DNA from 2 places in the Bifidobacterium sp. W8110 genome. Region 2 is predicted to be linked to the other one. Evidence: riboswitches for the same ligand, from Rfam matches in the RefSeq annotation. Region 2 holds a riboswitch; the other holds the start of a gene.
What was found. Region 2 has a riboswitch for guanidine ahead of H3T88_RS02655 (hypothetical protein). Riboswitches for the same ligand answer to the same signal wherever they lie in the genome.

Region 1 (8,655 bases), on a different contig from region 2:
TTCCCTGGGGCCCAGACAGTTCCATAACGTTTACCGTTATAATCTGCTGGCCGTCAGCTCGCAGAACAATCTGACCCCGCTGCGTCAGCTGCTGCAGAAGGACGGCCGCACACGCTCGATAATGCCGATTCGTGTGGAGTCGAGTCGAATGACTGCTGAATTGCCTCATTCGCATCGGCAGAAGTCCGAGGCGATTCAACTGGTAGTGGTTCCGAAAGACCAGGAGCCATCTTTTTCCAAAATGGTCAATTTACGTTCAACAGATCGAAGGGCTCAAACCCTCCATCTGAGCAATGCGGGTCCGATTGTGTCCCAATCGGCTGCTCATTCCCTAGGCCTGTCCGCCGGATCGGCCATCCGCTTACTCGACAAGGATATGAACGCGGTGCAAACGCGGGTCGCTGCTGTCTCCCGCAGTCTAATCGGTTCTGACGTCTATCTGACAGCGGACTGTTATCAGCGTCTGTTTGATAAAACCAGCCAGGGCGGTAGCACAGCCATGAATGCAGTCTATGCCCTATTGACCGGCTCTCGCGACCAGCAGGTCTCTTACGTCAACCGTCTTAGCCGAAACCAGGAGGTAGCCTCGGCCGTCAGCACCGTCGACATGGAGCGATCCATGAACTTTGATCTGATGTACGCGGTGGTCATGCTGATCGTGGCGCTGGCTGGCGGTCTGGCTCTGGCTGTCCTATTCACCCTGTCCTCGACCAACGTATCCGAACGCACCAGGGAGATAGCCACTCTCAAAGTCCTGGGGTTCCATGACCGAGAGGTTCACACCTATATCAACAAGGAGATGCTGATTCTGACACTGATAGGCATTCTTCTAGGCCTGCCGCTGGGCCGGTATGTCGCCGGACTGCTGACTTCCGCCCTGAATATGCCATCCCTCTATTTCGATGTTCAGATCAAGCCGGTTTCCTGCCTGATTGCAGCTGCAGCCACAATGGTATTCGCCCTTGTGGTTCAGTTCTTTACCAACCCTACCTTGGACCGTATCGACCCTGTCTCAGCGCTGAAAAGCGTGGAATGAGCCTGCGCTATGCATAAGCCTTATTCGCCTATGGCGCCTTGCAGAATAGCTATGGGCGAGCGTCTCAATGCAGGCCGCGCCGTCAGCATGGTCGCCAGCGACCCGACGACGATGATCGGCAACCCGCAGATAAGGAAAAACTGCCAAGGAAAAACTACGGACAGACTGTGTATAAGGGGCCAGTAGACCATAGCTGTGCTCAGTCCGACCAGTCCGGTGCCGCCTGCTGCGATGATAATGCCTGTAGTCATCACGATGGTGCCGTCCAATGTGGATATAGCAGTAAGCTGCTGCGGTTTTGCCCCAGCGATTGACAGGAGCGCCAGATCGAGGTCACGATCCCGAGCGGCGATAGCGAACCCCGCGATCACGCCGACCAGGGCGACCAGCAGCGCTGCCCAGAAACCATAGAGCAACTCCAGGGTTCCTCCCGATGTGACATTCTCTATTCCCGGTACCTTGTTCATGGCGACGGTACTGGTGCCTCCGGCAGCCAACAGACCGCCGACCAGAAACATACATGCAGTCAGAGCTATAACTGTTGAGCCGAATGTAGTGTCTCGACTCCTGACCACAGCCTGTGAACGCGCTATCCGCCAGACAGCAGACGATGACGGCACCAGAGCAGTCCAGAGTTGAGTGGCCCTGCCTATAACCGGCCCACCAGCGCGAGCCAAGGCTATCAGAAGCAAGAGAATGGCGAAAAGCGGTCCACTTCCAACGGCACTTATGACCGCCTGGACTTGCTTAGGATCCAAGGGCCCAGAGCCGCTGTGCGAAAGATAGGCAAAGACAGGCAACGGCAACAGCAGCAAGGCCAGCCCAAGAAAAAGGGATACAAGACCACGACCATGTCGGGGGCGGTCAATCGATTCGCTCTCCTCAGCACGGCGCACCACCCGGACAGGTGTCGTCTTTCCCAAATCCCGCAATGTCCGGCTGGTCGCCAAGACGGCCGTGGCCAATCCCACTGTAAGACCGGTCAGGGCAGACCCCGGAAAACTGCGCCAGGTAAAAGCAAAATGTACCGGCATTCGCATCCCGGTGGAATACCAATCGAGGATCCTTCCAGCCAGCGCAGGTGAAAGAGCCACGGCAACAAGGGAGGCCGGCAGAACCAGAATGATCACCTGCAAAAGTGTAAGTAGCAGGATCTGCTTAGGCGTGGCTCCCAACAGCGAGAGAAGGGCCAGGCCTCGCCGACGTTGGCGAATTGATGCTTGCAGTGTCTGCTTGATCACCAAGCAGCCGAGCACAATGACCGTGAGGAAGACCAGACTCAGGGCCGAAGCCAGACTCTTGGCAGGATCCCTGGTCTTGACCGACAGACCCTGGTAATAGCTGTTGACTCCCATACTCACACTCATGGCGCAGAGCAGGGTTTGGGTAACCACAAGAACGATAAAGACGCCAGCCCAGATGCCACTATTGGCTTTCAGGTCACGCAAGGCCCAAGTCATGTTTCATTCACCTGCCACATCCTCGTGCGTACATTCTGCTATCCACCTCTATGTATATGAATAGCCGATCTGCGCGGAAGATAACATCCGGCAAACCCCTGATTTGCCCCTGAATCAACCCCGATTCCTTCTCGCAATGGACCGTCGACCACTCCCCTGCTTAGTCCGCCTTCAGAGTCGCCTCCCGTGCTACTCTGATACCCAGAATCCAATGCAGGTTCCCGGACGATGGTCAAGTACCCGGACAGCGACAAGACTTGCCGAAAGGGAACCATGTCCTCGTGGATCGTACTCATACTCGCGGGCATCTGTGAATCGGTCTGGGCCACCGCCCTGGGCAAGTCTCAGGGTTTTACCAAAATTGTCCCTGACATCGTTTTTATTGTGGGACTGATTCTCAGCATGATGGGTCTGGCCTTTGCCATGCGCAGCATCCCTACCAGCACGGCCTACGCGGTCTGGGTAGGCATCGGAGCTGCCTTGACTGTCCTATACGCCATGGCTACGGGCTCGGAGCCTGTTTCGCTGGCTCGCATTCTGCTCATCATTAGCTTGGTCGCCTGCGTGGTCGGGCTCAAGATCGTCAATTAAGAATTGACGCACAACAAAGCAGATACACCTCAGCAACAAATAAAATCAAGAGTACAGGAATCGCCATCATGACCACAACAATACGGCAATGCACATCAGATGATGCCAGGCTGATACGTTCCTTGGGCATGACCACCTTCCGCGACACCTTCGCCGCCGACAACAGCCAAGAGAACATGGAAGACTACCTCCGGCACTACTTCTCCCCCGAATTGGTCAAGTCGAAACTGTCCGAACCTGAATCCGTTTTTCTGCTCGCCAGCGTGGACGGCACGCCCGCAGCCTACATGCAGCTCAACACCTGGAAGGCCCAAACAGAGCAGTTCGGCGACACATCCATGGAGATCGAGCGGCTATATGTTCTATCTGACTTCAAGCACCGCGGGTTGGGCACCCTGCTGGTCAATCAAGCCTTCAAACGTGCCAGGACTCAGAATTTGAACAAAATCTGGCTGGTCGTATGGGAACACAATGAGCCCGCCCAACGTTTCTACCAAGCCATGGGCTTCAAACGGACCGGGGAACACACCTTCACCTTGGGCGAGGAACTACAGACCGACTGGATCATGACCGCAGCAGTCAGTTGAAGGATACGTCTGTACATCCAAGCGACGCCGACAAATCCGGGACGATCCAAGGAAAACCATGACTGACCAGAATCCTCCTATCAGCGGAAAAAGCAGGTAACTCATCATGACATCATCCATGCACGCTGATCAGGACCGTGTCGACGACCAAGCCCGTCGTATTACCTTGATGACACAGGCATATTCGGCTTCGACCTGAAGCTAGGCATCGAAAGAGTTCACGGGACAGCCATCGACTGGACCCTTGACAGGAACCAGCCCTGCTACGACTACATTGAAGTGGGCGTCTTTCATGCCAGTCTTCAAACGGTTCTCCGACCTGACACCAACCAGGTACCGGTCCAGCTTTTCCCTGCGATACTACAACAACGTCTGAAGTATTTAGACTGAAAGCATGAGAATCGTCATACAGCGGGTCAGCCATGCCCGGGTCGATGTGGTCGACGAGCAAGGGCAGCCAGATCCTGATTTTAAACCCCAAAGCATTGGCAAGGGACTCTTGCTGCTGGTGGCCGTCCAGGATGGCGACGGAGCTGACCAGGTCAACTATGCCGTCCGCAAGCTGACCCGGATGCGCATCTTCCCCGACGAGGAAGGCCGGATGAACCGGTCGGTCCTGGACTGCGGCGGATCCATCCTCTCCATCTCCCAGTTCACTCTTTACGCGGATCTGCGGCGCGGCAATCGACCCAGTTTCATGGCTGCGGGCGAACCCCAACACGCTCAAAGCGTCTGGCAAAATCTGAACCAGGCACTGGCCGCGACCGGTGTGCCAGTTGCCGTCGGACAATTCGGCGCCCACATGCGGGTGGATATGGTCAACGACGGCCCGGTGACCATCCTGCTGGACACTGACAGGTTGATGAAGACGGCAGCTCCTGCAGCGACTATTTGACGATTGGCCGCAGGGGCGCCGACACATCCAGCTGATGCTTGTCGCCGATCTTGGATGGATCGTTGATGATCTTGTCGACCACGGCCTGCTTGAGCTTCAGGTCGGAGCCGTCGCCCCAGATGATGACATGTTTGCCCTGGTCCAGCTCGGTGGTGATGGAGTCCTGGGTTTCCGCGGTCACCTTGGTCACCGAATGACGCATGGTCTCAGGCATGGTCGACAGAATCCGCAGAGTCTGTCTGACCGCCTGATCCTGCTGGGCACGCTTCACGGTGGCCACCTGGATGACCGGCACCCCGTGCACCGGTTTGGACACGGTGTTGAGCACCCTCCCCTGTCTGTCGACGGCCGTCAGTTTGTCCTGCGCATCCTTGAAGACCGCAGTGGGCTCCTGGGCATCGAAGGTCACCTCCAGACCGTGCGGAAAACTCTTGCGGACCTCGGCATCGGTCACCCCGGCCATGCCGCTGATCTCCTCCTCGACGCCATTGGTGGAAATCAGCAGCAGCGAGCGATCTCCCTGATGGGCCACGATTGAGGCCACCCGATCGTTGGACACCCAGGCATTGCCGCCGCTGACACTGACCTTGTCGGCCTGCAGGCGGAAGACCGGCGAGAGAAAGAGCAACCATGCCAGTCCTGCTATCAGAGCCATGACCAGGAGGACGACACCTGTCCGGATCAGGACCAGTCTGCGGCTGACCTTCTTCTTCTCGCGCACCCGGGCCTGAAAGTCCAGAACCTTGGGCCGGACGAAGATCCCCAGCCCCTGATCCTCCTGGTCGGTGCCTATCCTGCCAGAGACGGGCCGGTCCGGCGGTATGGTCCGGGCATCGACGAATCCTTCACCCGAACTCGCCGAACGTGTGGTCGCGGATTTGCGCACCGCAGACTTGGAGGCCGAGGCGCTACTGCCTTGTACCAGAGAGCGGGAGGATGAATAGGCGGATCTGACGCTACGTGTCCTCGATCCGCCCGCATTCCTGGAACGATTCGGGCGACCATTGAAACGCTTTGAACCTTTGAGACGCTTGGAGCGCTTGAGACGCCTACCCTCGCCGCCTGTTTTGTCGATCTTGGACCGGTTGGCCTGCGCTGAAACATCGGAGGCGGTCGACCTGGCTGATCTGGCGGTCCTGCCAGTCCGCGGTTCCTCTCCTGAAGACTTGGTACGCCCAGACCGGGCTGTCCGAGCAGCTTTGGCTGCCCGGACGGCCTTGGTCCTGGAAGAAGCTCCGCCGGAGGCGCTGCGACCCTTGCCGGTCCTCACTGCTCGTCCCGTTCAACCAGCTTGTCGAGAATGACCGGTCCCATGGCAGTGACATCGCCGGCGCCTACGGTCAGGATCACATCCCCCGGCTCCGCCCGTTCCGCCAGGTCCAGAGCGGCCTGATGCATGTCCGGGCAAGCCCGGAAGACGGTTCCGGTCGACCTCTTCCCGGAATCCTGGGACTCCCGGTTCGATGCCTTACGGGCGGCTGCGGGGATGGTCCCGGCATCCACGCCCGGAAAATCTCTGGCCAACTCGCGGGCGGGGAAGATGTCGGTGACGGTCACATCATCCGCCAGGGACAGAGCAGCCGCAAAACGGTCGGCGAAGATGGCGGTTCGCGAATACAGGTGGGGCTGGAAGAGCACCCTGATGGTCCGACCCGGATAACGCCGTCTGGCGGCGGTCAGCAGGGCGGCGATCTCCGTAGGATGATGGGCGTAATCGTCCACTACGGTGACCCCATGCTGGATTCCGCGAACCTCGAAGCGTCGAGAGGCCCCATGGAAGTCTGCGGCAGAAGCGGCGGCCGTATCGGGATCCATCCCCAGCAGGATGGCGGCGATGATTGCCGCGGCGGCATTGCGGGCGTTGTGGATGCCGGGAATCGCCAAATCCACCTGCAGTTCGAGCGTCTTGCCGGCCTCCAACCCTGCCGCCTGGAGCACCTTCGCGGGGAGGGCCAGACGGCAATGCTCACGACCGCTACCGCTGCTTTCGGACTCGGACTCGATGCGGACCAGACCCAGAACCCCAGGCAGGGAGTCAGTATTCAGCTGGGGATCCGAAGCATAGACGATAATCTTGGCCTGGCAGTTCCCCTGCAACCGCCGCAACACCTCCAGGGCGCCCTGGTCGTCTCCGCAGACCACCAGAAAACGGCGGGCATGCCGGGCATGTTCCACAAAGGCCTGGTGGAAGGCATCAGCCGTGCCGTAGTGGTCCAGATGGTCGGGCTCCACGTTGGTGATGATGGCGACGTCAGGAGTGTACTTGCCAAAGCTGCCGTCGGACTCGTCCGCCTCGGCCACCAGTACCCGTCCGGCACCCACATGCCCTCCGTCCATGGGCCCCTGGTCGCTCTGAAGGCTGCCGCCGATGGCGTAGCTGGGATCAGCCAGATCCCCTTGCCCCCCCTTGGCCAGCAGGTGGGCCAAGAGTGCGCTGGTGGTGGTCTTGCCATGAGCACCAGCCACGGTGACCGAAATCCTGGAAGCCATAAGCAAATTCAGAATGTCACTGCGATGGACCAGCCGGGCGCCGACCTCACGAGCTGCCAGAATCTCGGGATTGTCGGGCTTGATGGCACTGGACCAGACCACTGTGCGGGCCCCGGCCACGTTGCTGGCATCCTGACCGATGGCGACCTGAATTCCCAGCTGACGCAGGCGGCGGGTCTTGTCCCCCTCGGCGCGGTCGGAGCCCGAGACCTGTACCCCTTCCTGATGGAGCATCTCAGCCAGCACGCTCATCCCAGCCCCGCCGATGCCTATGAAGTGTGTGGGCCCAAGATCCTTGGAGTCGTGCACTCCGGCCTGGGCCAGGGCAGGCAGGCAGGGATCCAGAACCGGCAGGGGCCTGTCGCCCTTGCCCTGCCGACCGGGCACAGTATTCAATTCAATCTTGGGCACAGTAGTTGCATCTCCTCAAACAGTTCAGGACCATTCAGGACTATCGTCCGTCGCCTGCCTCCATTATGCCCGATTAGACCCTCCTTGAGTCCTTGCGGGCTAGGTGATGGTCGGCCATGGTCAGAATCTGCTCAGCCATCACCTGGGCAGCGTCGCGAATCCCGTATCCCCAGGCCCGGCGGCGCATGTCAGCCAGCCTATCCTTATCAGCCATAAGGGCAGGGACGTGCTCGGCCATCCATTTGGCGTCCAGTGCCGCATCATCGACCATGAGCCCTCCCCCGGCCTGAACGACTGGCTGGGCGTTGAACCGCTGCTCTCCATTGCCGATGGGCAAGGGCACGTATACGGCCGGCACGCCCAGTGCGGCCAGCTCGCTGACAGAGCCGGCGCCAGCCCTGCAGACCACCAGATCGGCGCAGGCGAAGGCCAGGTCGATCCGCTCCAAGTATTCGGCCATATGGTAGTCCCCCTGGCCCTGGTGGGCCGGATCCAGATCGTTGATGGCTGCATCGCCCAGATCATCCGCCACCTGCTCTCTGACTTGGTCGGCCTTGCCACGGCCCGTCAGATGGATGACCTGGGTTTGATCCAATAGCTGCCGGGCCGCGCCAGCCACCGCCTTGTTCAGGCTGAGCGCGCCCAGGGATCCCCCGGTGACCAAAAGGATGGGCCTATCGGGATCCAGACCCAAGGTCCGTGCAGACTCCCGGCGAGCGCCCGAAGGATCAGTCTCCATCTGCATGGCCAGTCGGGCGATGGCTAGCCGCAAGGGAAGACCCACGCGGCGCACAGGCACGCCGGCCCGGGCCCGGATGCCGGTATCCTCATAAACCGTGCCTACGAAATCAGCCCAGCGAGCACCCAGCTTGTTGGCCATGCCCGCCCGGGCGTTCTGCTCGTGGACGACGATGGGCAGACCCAGGTTTCGTGCGGCCCTGTAGGCCGGTGCCGAAGCATAGCCGCCAAAGCCGACCACTATGTCGGCCGACCGATCCTGCAAATACCCTCGGACCCGCTGCACCTCATGCCGCCAACGCCGGGGGAAGGCGAGGGCGGCCTTACCGGGACGACGAGGGAAGGGTACCTTCTCAATCAGGTCCAGGGGCAGTCCAGCGGCCGGTACCAGGTCGTGCTCAAGCCCGACGGCAGTGCCAATCACGCTGACAGAAGCCTGGGGGCAGC
Region 2 (8,655 bases):
CTTTTGAATAAGTTCTATCGACCGTACCACAAGCGAATTTCTTTTCAGCTCATCGCCCTTTTTATGGTTCGCAACAGACATCCCCTGACATGGAGGAGTAGCAATTACAGCGGTAATAGGCTGCTGTTTCTCTTCCATATAGTTCTCTGCGAGAGATAACACAGTTTCGAATGGACCTGGTAACAGTAAATCGCCACATATCAATCTATTGTCATCTGCAATGTGATTGATTCTTTGTATTTCGATTCGTTTAGATAACAATTCAGCTGAAGCTATGCAGAAGAAATGCTCATCATGAAAGCCAATGTCGCCAATACCTCCCGAGCTGAATAGGCTAATATATGAGTTTTCCGCTTTAACTGAATTCATAGGTCAACAATACAGCATAAGAAGGAAATTTACATCAGCGTTTTGCTTTTTGTCCTTCATCTCTTTATTCACTCACACTATGTGAAATTATGCCTTTCCACGGCATCTTGGAGCAGGAGTTTACATGAATTAGAGTCGCCGTCGTTCGAGGAAACCACTTAGGTTATTTAAACAAAGTGGTTTTATACTACGCTTATCATCATATCAAATTGCATAGTTGAATACAGAATGTATTTACGGGTGCTGAGGTATTTCCTGGCCATCGTTGAAGAGGGAAGCATCACTGGGGCAGCTGAGTACCTGAGCATATCCCAGCCATCCCTGTCTAGGCAGATAAAAGATCTGGAAGAGCATCTAGGGCACAAACTCTTTGACCGCGGAAGCCGCACAATCACGCTGACTCCAGCAGGGGAACTGCTGCGCGACCGAGCACGCGAGATCGTGCTCATGGCCGACCGTACTGAAGCTGAGCTCACAAGCATGGACAAGCCAATCAACGGCAACGTCTACATCGGGGCAGGGGAAACAGAAGCCGTGCGCTTCCTGGCCAGGGCCGCAGAGTGCATGCTGCAGCAATATCCTCAGGTAAAGTTCCACATTTTCAGCGGCAATGGTCAGGCCGTAACAGATCAATTGGAATCAGGGCTTCTGGATTTTGGCCTGCTATTTGAGCCCTCGGACAACACCAAATACTCCTATATCAGCTTGCCTACAGCCGACAGATGGGGGTTGCTCATGCGCAAGGACTCCACGTTGGCCAACCATGATGGCATCCGCCAGGAAGATCTTGAGCAGATACCCCTCCTGCTCTCGCGGCAAGTCAGGTTCGACAGAGAATTCAACGGGTGGAGTTCCTTCTCGGAGCACGAACTGCATGTTGTAGGAACCTACAACATGCTCTTCAACGCGTCACTATTCGTCAGTGAAGGATGCGGTTACGCGCTCTGCCTGGACCGGATCATCAATCTGACCGAAGACTCGAATCTGGTCTTCAAACCTCTGGTGCCTGAACTTAGAACAAGAGTGAACCTGGTTTGGAAGAGCAATAGACATTTTTCATCGGCGGCGAGTCGTTACCTGGGAATACTACGAAGGCAGATTGGAACAGAAAACACCTGCAAATCGGCAGAAGCCGGGAAAACGCTATGATGCGACTCGAAATATAAACAGAAACACGAAACCCAGCCTGCACTTATCGAACCACCGGCTCAGAGAATCTAGCCGCAAGGATGCACGTGCTGACGTATCCGGCTCCTGCCTAGTATCAGTCCTGGTCGTATCTGGAAAGCTCGATCAGGTTCCTATCCGGGTCCCTGACATACACCGAGGTGATGGCCCCATGGGCGCCAGTCCGGTTGACCGGACCCAGATAGTCAACATGATGCTCATGAAGCGCGGTAACCACATCATCCAGCGAATCCTCCACGAGCAGACACAAATCAGCCGAGCCAGGCGTAGGCCTATCCGCCTTGGGGTCAATCTCATGGCCGGCCTCGTGAATGTTGATCTTCTGCTGGCCGAATTTCAGTGCTAACCGCCCATCGCCGAACGCCTGCACCTGCATGCCCAGCACATCACGGTAAAACGCGCAGGTCGCGTCGACATCCCGTACTGTGATGACCAGATGATCCAAAGCAGTGACTCTCATTCCCTCAACTCCCATCGCTGAATAACCCAAAAGGCAGCCTAGGCGCACACATGCGAAAAAATGGCATTGAGGGTCAGCAAAAAAAAAACGATCCGTTGTCACAACAGATAAGACCCATACCAGAGCCAAGAAGAAACCAATCGGGTGAAAGCTCCACGATAGACCCATGCAAAAAACGAATACCAACATATAAGCAATCGGTATTATACATATCACTTCAAGAGCCTAAGACTGTTGCCGTTCACATCCAAGATGGAAGTGAATCTGCGCATGCCGGCTGACGCCAGGGGGTCTTGGGCGATCATACAGTCAGCAAGGAAGGCAACAGCATGGCCACAAAGCAAACAGCAGGAAGAGAGCAGTTGGGCGAATTCGCTCCTCAGTTCGCAGTTCTGAATGACGATGTTCTATTCGGCGAAGTCTGGGATGATGAACAAGCACTGTCCGCGCATGACAGAAGCATGATCACCATAGCCGCATTGATTGCCATGGGTAGCGCAGAACAGCTCGACGCTCACCTGAACATCGGGAAAAAGAACGGCATCACCAAGGACGAGATAGCAGCGGAAATCACCCATCTGGCCTTCTACGCAGGCTGGCCGAAGGCCTGGTCGGCTTTCAACCGCGCCAAGCAAATCTGGCAAAATGACGGCTGAAGGTGATTAAGGCACGAAGCAAAACGCCAAGACGGCAGTCCTCGTCTTCCACCCCCATATGGAAGCCTCACGGATCAACGCCCGCCTGATGCGGGAAGCCAAGGGCATGATGATGAGGGTATCCTGGTCCGGGACGAATATGCTGCCTTGCGCTCAGGCCAAATCGACATTCCTGGCGAGCAAGCATTCGTCAAAGGCTGTGACCGTCTGGTATGGCAGTTTCCCATCTATTGGTACAGCTGCCCTCCGCTGCTCAAGGAGTGGGAAGACCTGGTGCTCACCTACGGATGGGCCTATGGTACCCATGGCGACGCCATGAAAGGCAAGGAACTCATGCTTGCCGTCTCGGTCGGCTCTGCTGGAGAGAACTATGACCATGAGGGTGAATTCGGCTATACAGTCGACGAGCTCCTGGCTCCGTTCAAAGCTACCAGCAATCTCATCGGAACTGTCTATCGGAAGCCTTTCATTCTGACCGGCGTTAGCTCCGGCATGAGCGATCAGAGCCTGGAAAAGGCAGCCAAGAATTATTTGAGCTGTCTGCAAGACGACTGGCCAGCACAATAGGCCTCAGCGACAATCTCTGACGTCAAGACGAGGGCGCCCACACTGGAATCTTCAGGTGCGGGTGCCCTTTTCTTATCGGCTCAGCGGACCTCAGTCACTGTGTATAATATATCACGTGCAGACGTGTAGCCTCCTCAGGCGTATCCACATCAACAAGAATGAGCGGCCCTCCCGTATCCATAGCCCTGATGTCATGCATATCGTCATCATCAAGACTGAAAATCTACAATATTGTGGTTCTCGTGAATCCGTTCCTCATGCACGGATTTCGGGATGGCGCATATCCTCTGCCGGGTCAGCCAACGCAATACCATCTGGGCCGGGGTCTTGCTATGGGGCTGACCAATACGTCTAAGGACAGGATTATCGAAAATACCCCGACGACCATCAGTCAGAAGTGCCCAGGCCGTGGGTACGCCCCCCCCCTGCTCGGCCATGACCTTTCGAAGTGGGATCTGCTGGGTGAAAGGATGCAGCTCTATCTGATGGACTATGGGAGCGATTCTGCTGGAAAGAATCAAATCGATCAGCCGGTCAGGCAGGAAATTGCAGACTCCAATGCCACGAACTCGGCCTTGCTCGTACAGATCTTCCATGCGCTGTCGTCTCCTTGGTGATGCCCTCCTGCAATCTAACAAAGTGTGGGAAAACAGTACAATACCTGCAGTATATGGCTGCCCATTCATCTTCTGCATATGCGGCGCATCAGACCTTCGGCCCCCTGACAGTGGTGCTCCGGTGTCTTCCGGAAGCATCCCTTCCCCGAACGAGAGGCGCCGTACCCGGATTGACGACGACGCTCATTGGGTAACTCGTGGAAGGATGTGGTTGGTTTGTTCATGCCGATTCAACTTATTGGATTTTTACTGCTGCTCATGGCCTTTGCTTCGCGGCAACTGCTAGGTCTGCCCGGCAGCAGTAAAGTCAACCTTGTTTTGAACCTTGCCGGCGCAAGCTTGCTGGCAGTCGATGCCCTGTCTAACCGGCAGCGGACCTTTCTGCCCTCGAATGCGGATGGGCTTTGGTTGCGCTATACGCCTTCACCCGTTCCTACTCAAAAAGCAAGTTACTTACGACCAAGAATTGCAGCTCAGCGACAAGGCAAGGGCAAGGCATCTGCATCCAGCTTATAGAAGCGAAGCTGACTGTCTGCAAAGTTGCTAAGTACACAGAGATTGATCTGAACTCACCTTATGTTTTTACGGGGCGAACCGACCAAGAGACTTCATTGGTCTGCCCAGCCGACATTGTTCCCAGCCAGACCCTGGAACGCAGCGACGGCTGGCGGGCCTTCCGCATCCAAGGTATTCTCGATTTTTCGCTCATTGGCATCATGGCGCCGATTGCAACAATTCTGGCAGACAAGGGCATAGGTATTTTCGCCGTCTCCACTGCAACACAGACTATGTCCTTACCAAGACCGATGACTTCCCTGCCGCCCTGGGTGCCCTCGACAAGTCAGGATATACAATCTTCTGATTGACACACAGCAGCATAGCGGCACAAAATACTCCTTCTGCAGAAAGAACGTGCTGAGGAATAAAAAGACGTGAGAGTGAAAAAGCAGCATAGCCAAGAGTCGAAGTTTAGAATATGACCGCTGATACTGCACGTCCATAAACAAACGTCTTTCGTCTTTGAATACACTGCAACGAATCCAGCACTTCACCCGCAAAAGTCGATATCAAAATGATGCTGACTTAGTGCTGGTCAATGCCACTTTTACGAGAAAAGGACACATACACTGGCCTCAACGGAGGTTGCTTCCTGAAAATGGGCAGGCCGCCAGATGACCTGCCACAAGTAAAGGGGAAGAACAAGCCTGGAGGGTCAGATGAGCAACAATCGAAACGAGCATGCGAATAAGAACCAAGGCAGGCATGAGGAATCGCGGATGCCCGATAACCAGCAAAAGAGGTACGAGGGCAACTCCTCGCGGAGCAACGGCACCCGGGAAAGTTCCCAACAATCAACAATGAATGACAAGAACCGCATGCCAAAACCAGTGGAGAATACGAACGTCAGAAAGGAAAGCCCGACAGAAAATGCCCCCAAGCCTGCATCAGGACAAACAGGCGAGAAGGAAGGCAGGGATTCATCCAGCAAGAACGCCGAACATGGCAAACCTGAAACGGAAAATAAGCAGGAACAGGCTCTAACCGCCAGCCATGTGCAAGCCGGCCATCCAGACAAAGGGCATAGCCCCTCCCCTGACGACAAGCCGAATCAACCCAGTAAGCCTGTCGACAAGCCATCTCAGCCGACGAGCGTTGCCAGCTTACCTAAACCGCACAAGGCGAAGAACCATGATTCCTTCTATCTTGGCCTGGCCTCGGCAGTCCTGGTCGCGGCTCTGGGCCTCAGCCTAAGCACCATGCCGATCTTCTTCTCCCTGCCTCTTGCCGCTGTCCTCTTCGGAATCGGCATCTGGCTCCTCTCCTACGCCAGCTTCAAGTCTCCCGGCAAACCAGAGGAAGAAGGAACGAAGGCGGACAGGCACACCAGGACGGTAGTTGTGGCGACGGTCCTTCTGGTTCTGCAGACCTTCATCATGGATGTCTTTATCTTCACCCGCATGGGAACAGTCGGCAAACATCAGAACGCCATCGTCATAGCCTGGATCATCGCCAGCATGATCGAGACCCTAGCAGCCTTCGCCCTTATCTACCATCACAATCCACTGCAGTCCAAGCCAAAGGACCCTGCGGCGAACGATCAACACGAAGGAAAGGAATAAGGCACTGCGGCGAGCATGGATCTGAAATGGCACGGAAGGCCAGAAAGGCCAAATGGCCGGCCGTGGATGTGAAATTGCCACGACGTTCTGTTCGACATGGTCTTCAGCCTCAGGGTGCCGCTCGTCCTTCTTGAAGATGCGTGGCACCCTTTGCATGATCATGTCCCCTCCTGCTGCAGATTGACACGGACCGCAATGCCATGAACCATGCCAACCGGCTCATAAAAATCCGGCATGAAAACCGCAAAACCACTCTTCAGACAATCCGTGAGCTGCATGGTCACAACTAGGCGAGTATGGCTTTTTACTTTTTCCACTTTTCATCCTCTTTAGCCAGGTACCTTGCAAGGTGCCTTGAACTTGGTTTCTCCCCGGCTGATACCTATAAAACACATTTGCATAACAGTTATGTTGACCTCCCAGTGGCAACAATCAGCCACTAGAATCATTGATGAAATTACTCACACACAGTTGTGCTTGGAAAAGGAAAGACATGAGTGGACCAGAACAACCTCACGTAACCTTCGGGGTCCTCAAGGAGACAGACAAGGAGGAGTCGCGCGTGGCTCTGACGCCTGACATCGTGACCCGGCTGACCAGGCAAGATATTACCTGCCTACTGGAGTCCGGGGCCGGGGCCCAAGCCGGCTTCCGGGATGAGGACTACCAGCAGACGGGAGCCATAATCACCGACAGGAACACCGTCCTATCCAAATCACAGGTCCTGGGTTTTGTCAACAGACCTGATAGCTCCTTGCTGAAGCGGATTCCAGCCGGAACATGGATCATCGGCATGCTGGGGTCTTTGAGCGACAGCGACTACATCAAGTCCTTGGAGGCGGCCGGGCTTACAGGAATCGCTATGGAGCGCCTCCCCCGACAGCTCAGCTCCGCCCAGTCCATGGATGAGATGACCTCGCAGAACTCGGTCATGGGATACAAGGCGGCACTGGTGGCTGCCGATGCATATGGATCCTTCTTCCCCATGATGACCACTGCAGCGGGAACCATCCGACCGGCCAAGGTCCTGGTCCTGGGCGCGGGGATTGCAGGCCTGCAGGCCATCGGGACCGCAAAACGTCTGGGAGCCGTGGTCACCGCCTATGATGTCAGACCCGCTTCCAGGCAGGAGGTGGAATCCTTGGGAGCCAAGTTCCTCGACCTGGGATTGGACTTTTCCAAGGGACAGGGCCAGGGCGGCTATGCGCGCCAGCTGACCGATCAGGAGCAGGCCCAGCAGCAGGCTGCGGTGGATGCCAAAGCGGCGGGCTTCGATGTGGTCATCACCACGGCCAAGGTTCCAGGCGGAAAACCTCCCCGCCTCCTGAGCGCCAAGGGTGTGGCCAACCTGCATCCCGGAGCCGTGGTCGTGGATTGCGCTGCCAGCGACTTGGGCGGCAATGTCGAGGGTTCACAGGTAGGGACCAGGACCACCGACAAGGGTGTCATCATGATCGGGGCACCATACCTGGCCAGCGGCGTAGCCACGACGGCCTCCAACCTTCTGTCCAGAAATGTAGCGGACGTGCTGGTGCACTTCCTTCGCGATGGCGCGCTCAGTATCAAGGCGGATGACGAGATTGACCAAGCACTGATTGTAACTGGAGCAGCCGAATCCGGCACACATGGAAGCGCGGATGTTCCAGATGCCGAAGAGACCGGGGAGAAAGGTCAAGAGCAATGAATTCTTTGGTCATAGCAATTACGCTTTTCATTCTGGCCCTGCTGATTGGCGTGGAGGTGATTGGCAAGGTTCCGGCCACGCTTCACACACCGCTCATGTCGGGTGCCAACTCCATTCATGGCATTGTGATCGTCGGGGTGGTCATCATCGCGGCGGAGGCACACTCTCCGCTTTCCTACGTACTTATATTCCTGGCTGCCGTCCTTGGCGCCATGAACGTGGTGGGCGGCTACGTGGTGACCGACAGGATGCTGGAAATGTTCAAGTCCTCAAAACCCGACAAGGGGAAGGATAAGGCCAGCCAGGACGAACAGGCTTCGTCCGTCACGACTCAGACCGCCAAGAACGAGGGAGCCGACAAGTGAATACCCTCGACATCATCACCTGGTTCGTCTACCTCCTTTCCTCGGTCATGTTCGTCATGGGCTTGCACTACATGAATTCCCCCAAGACGGCCCGTACAGGCAATCGGATTTCAGCCGCAGGCATGGTCATCGCCGTGGCCATGGCCTTCATCCACCTGTTCGCCACCGGTTTCACCTCTTCCCTGGCCATCGTTCTGCTCGTGCTCGGCATTCTGATCGGATCCGCAGCGGGGGTCTACTCGGCCAAGAAGGTGAAAATGACGGACATGCCTCAGCTGGTTTCCGTCTTCAACACGGTCGGCGGCGGCGCTGCAGCCCTGGTCGCTCTGAACGACATACTGACTTCTGAGGGCGCCCCGACTCTGGTGGTGCTGATCACCGCCGGCCTGGGCGTGGTCATCGGTTCCATCACCTTCACCGGCTCCCTGATAGCTGCCGGCAAGCTCCAGGGCATCAGCCTGATCAAAAACCTGAAGCTGCCAGCAAAGGCCGTCTGGAATGTGCTTTTCGCTTTATTGATGGTCCTTTGCCTGGTCATGCTCTGCCTGAATCCTGTCAATCGGACCCTATGGGCCATCCTCACAGCCATCTTCGCCCTAGGCTACGGACTGGTCTTCGTCATCCCCATC

Region 1: linked by a shared signal. The riboswitch ahead of H3T88_RS05130 (DMT family transporter) and the one ahead of H3T88_RS02655 (hypothetical protein) in region 2 are both predicted to bind guanidine.

What each region holds. Positions count from the first base shown of each region.
Region 1 covers NZ_JACFQO010000002.1:505,565-514,219, reverse strand. Annotated here, with positions in the region: gene H3T88_RS05140 (ABC transporter permease) at 1-1,036, shown strand, start outside; gene H3T88_RS05135 (FtsX-like permease family protein) at 1,057-2,496, opposite strand; guanidine-III (ykkC-III) riboswitch at 2,698-2,761, shown strand; gene H3T88_RS05130 (DMT family transporter) at 2,770-3,087, shown strand; gene H3T88_RS05125 (GNAT family N-acetyltransferase) at 3,156-3,674, shown strand; gene dtd (D-aminoacyl-tRNA deacylase) at 4,069-4,569, shown strand; gene H3T88_RS08835 (cell division protein FtsQ/DivIB) at 4,562-5,839, opposite strand; gene murC (UDP-N-acetylmuramate--L-alanine ligase) at 5,836-7,461, opposite strand; gene H3T88_RS05105 (UDP-N-acetylglucosamine--N-acetylmuramyl-(pentapeptide) pyrophosphoryl-undecaprenol N-acetylglucosamine transferase) at 7,544-8,655, opposite strand, start outside.
Region 2 covers NZ_JACFQO010000001.1:628,945-637,599, reverse strand. Annotated here, with positions in the region: gene H3T88_RS02685 (DNA cytosine methyltransferase) at 1-369, opposite strand, end outside; gene H3T88_RS02680 (LysR family transcriptional regulator) at 598-1,518, shown strand; gene H3T88_RS02675 (VOC family protein) at 1,634-2,017, opposite strand; gene H3T88_RS02670 (carboxymuconolactone decarboxylase family protein) at 2,347-2,673, shown strand; gene H3T88_RS02665 (NAD(P)H-dependent oxidoreductase) at 2,821-3,240, shown strand; gene H3T88_RS02660 (aldo/keto reductase) at 3,450-3,836, opposite strand; guanidine-III (ykkC-III) riboswitch at 3,983-4,043, shown strand; gene H3T88_RS02655 (hypothetical protein) at 4,074-4,373, shown strand; gene H3T88_RS08890 (ACT domain-containing protein) at 4,262-4,723, shown strand; gene H3T88_RS02645 (hypothetical protein) at 5,075-5,977, shown strand; gene H3T88_RS02640 (hypothetical protein) at 6,136-6,294, opposite strand; gene H3T88_RS02635 (NAD(P) transhydrogenase subunit alpha) at 6,471-7,661, shown strand; gene H3T88_RS02630 (NAD(P) transhydrogenase subunit alpha) at 7,658-8,026, shown strand; gene H3T88_RS02625 (NAD(P)(+) transhydrogenase (Re/Si-specific) subunit beta) at 8,023-8,655, shown strand, end outside.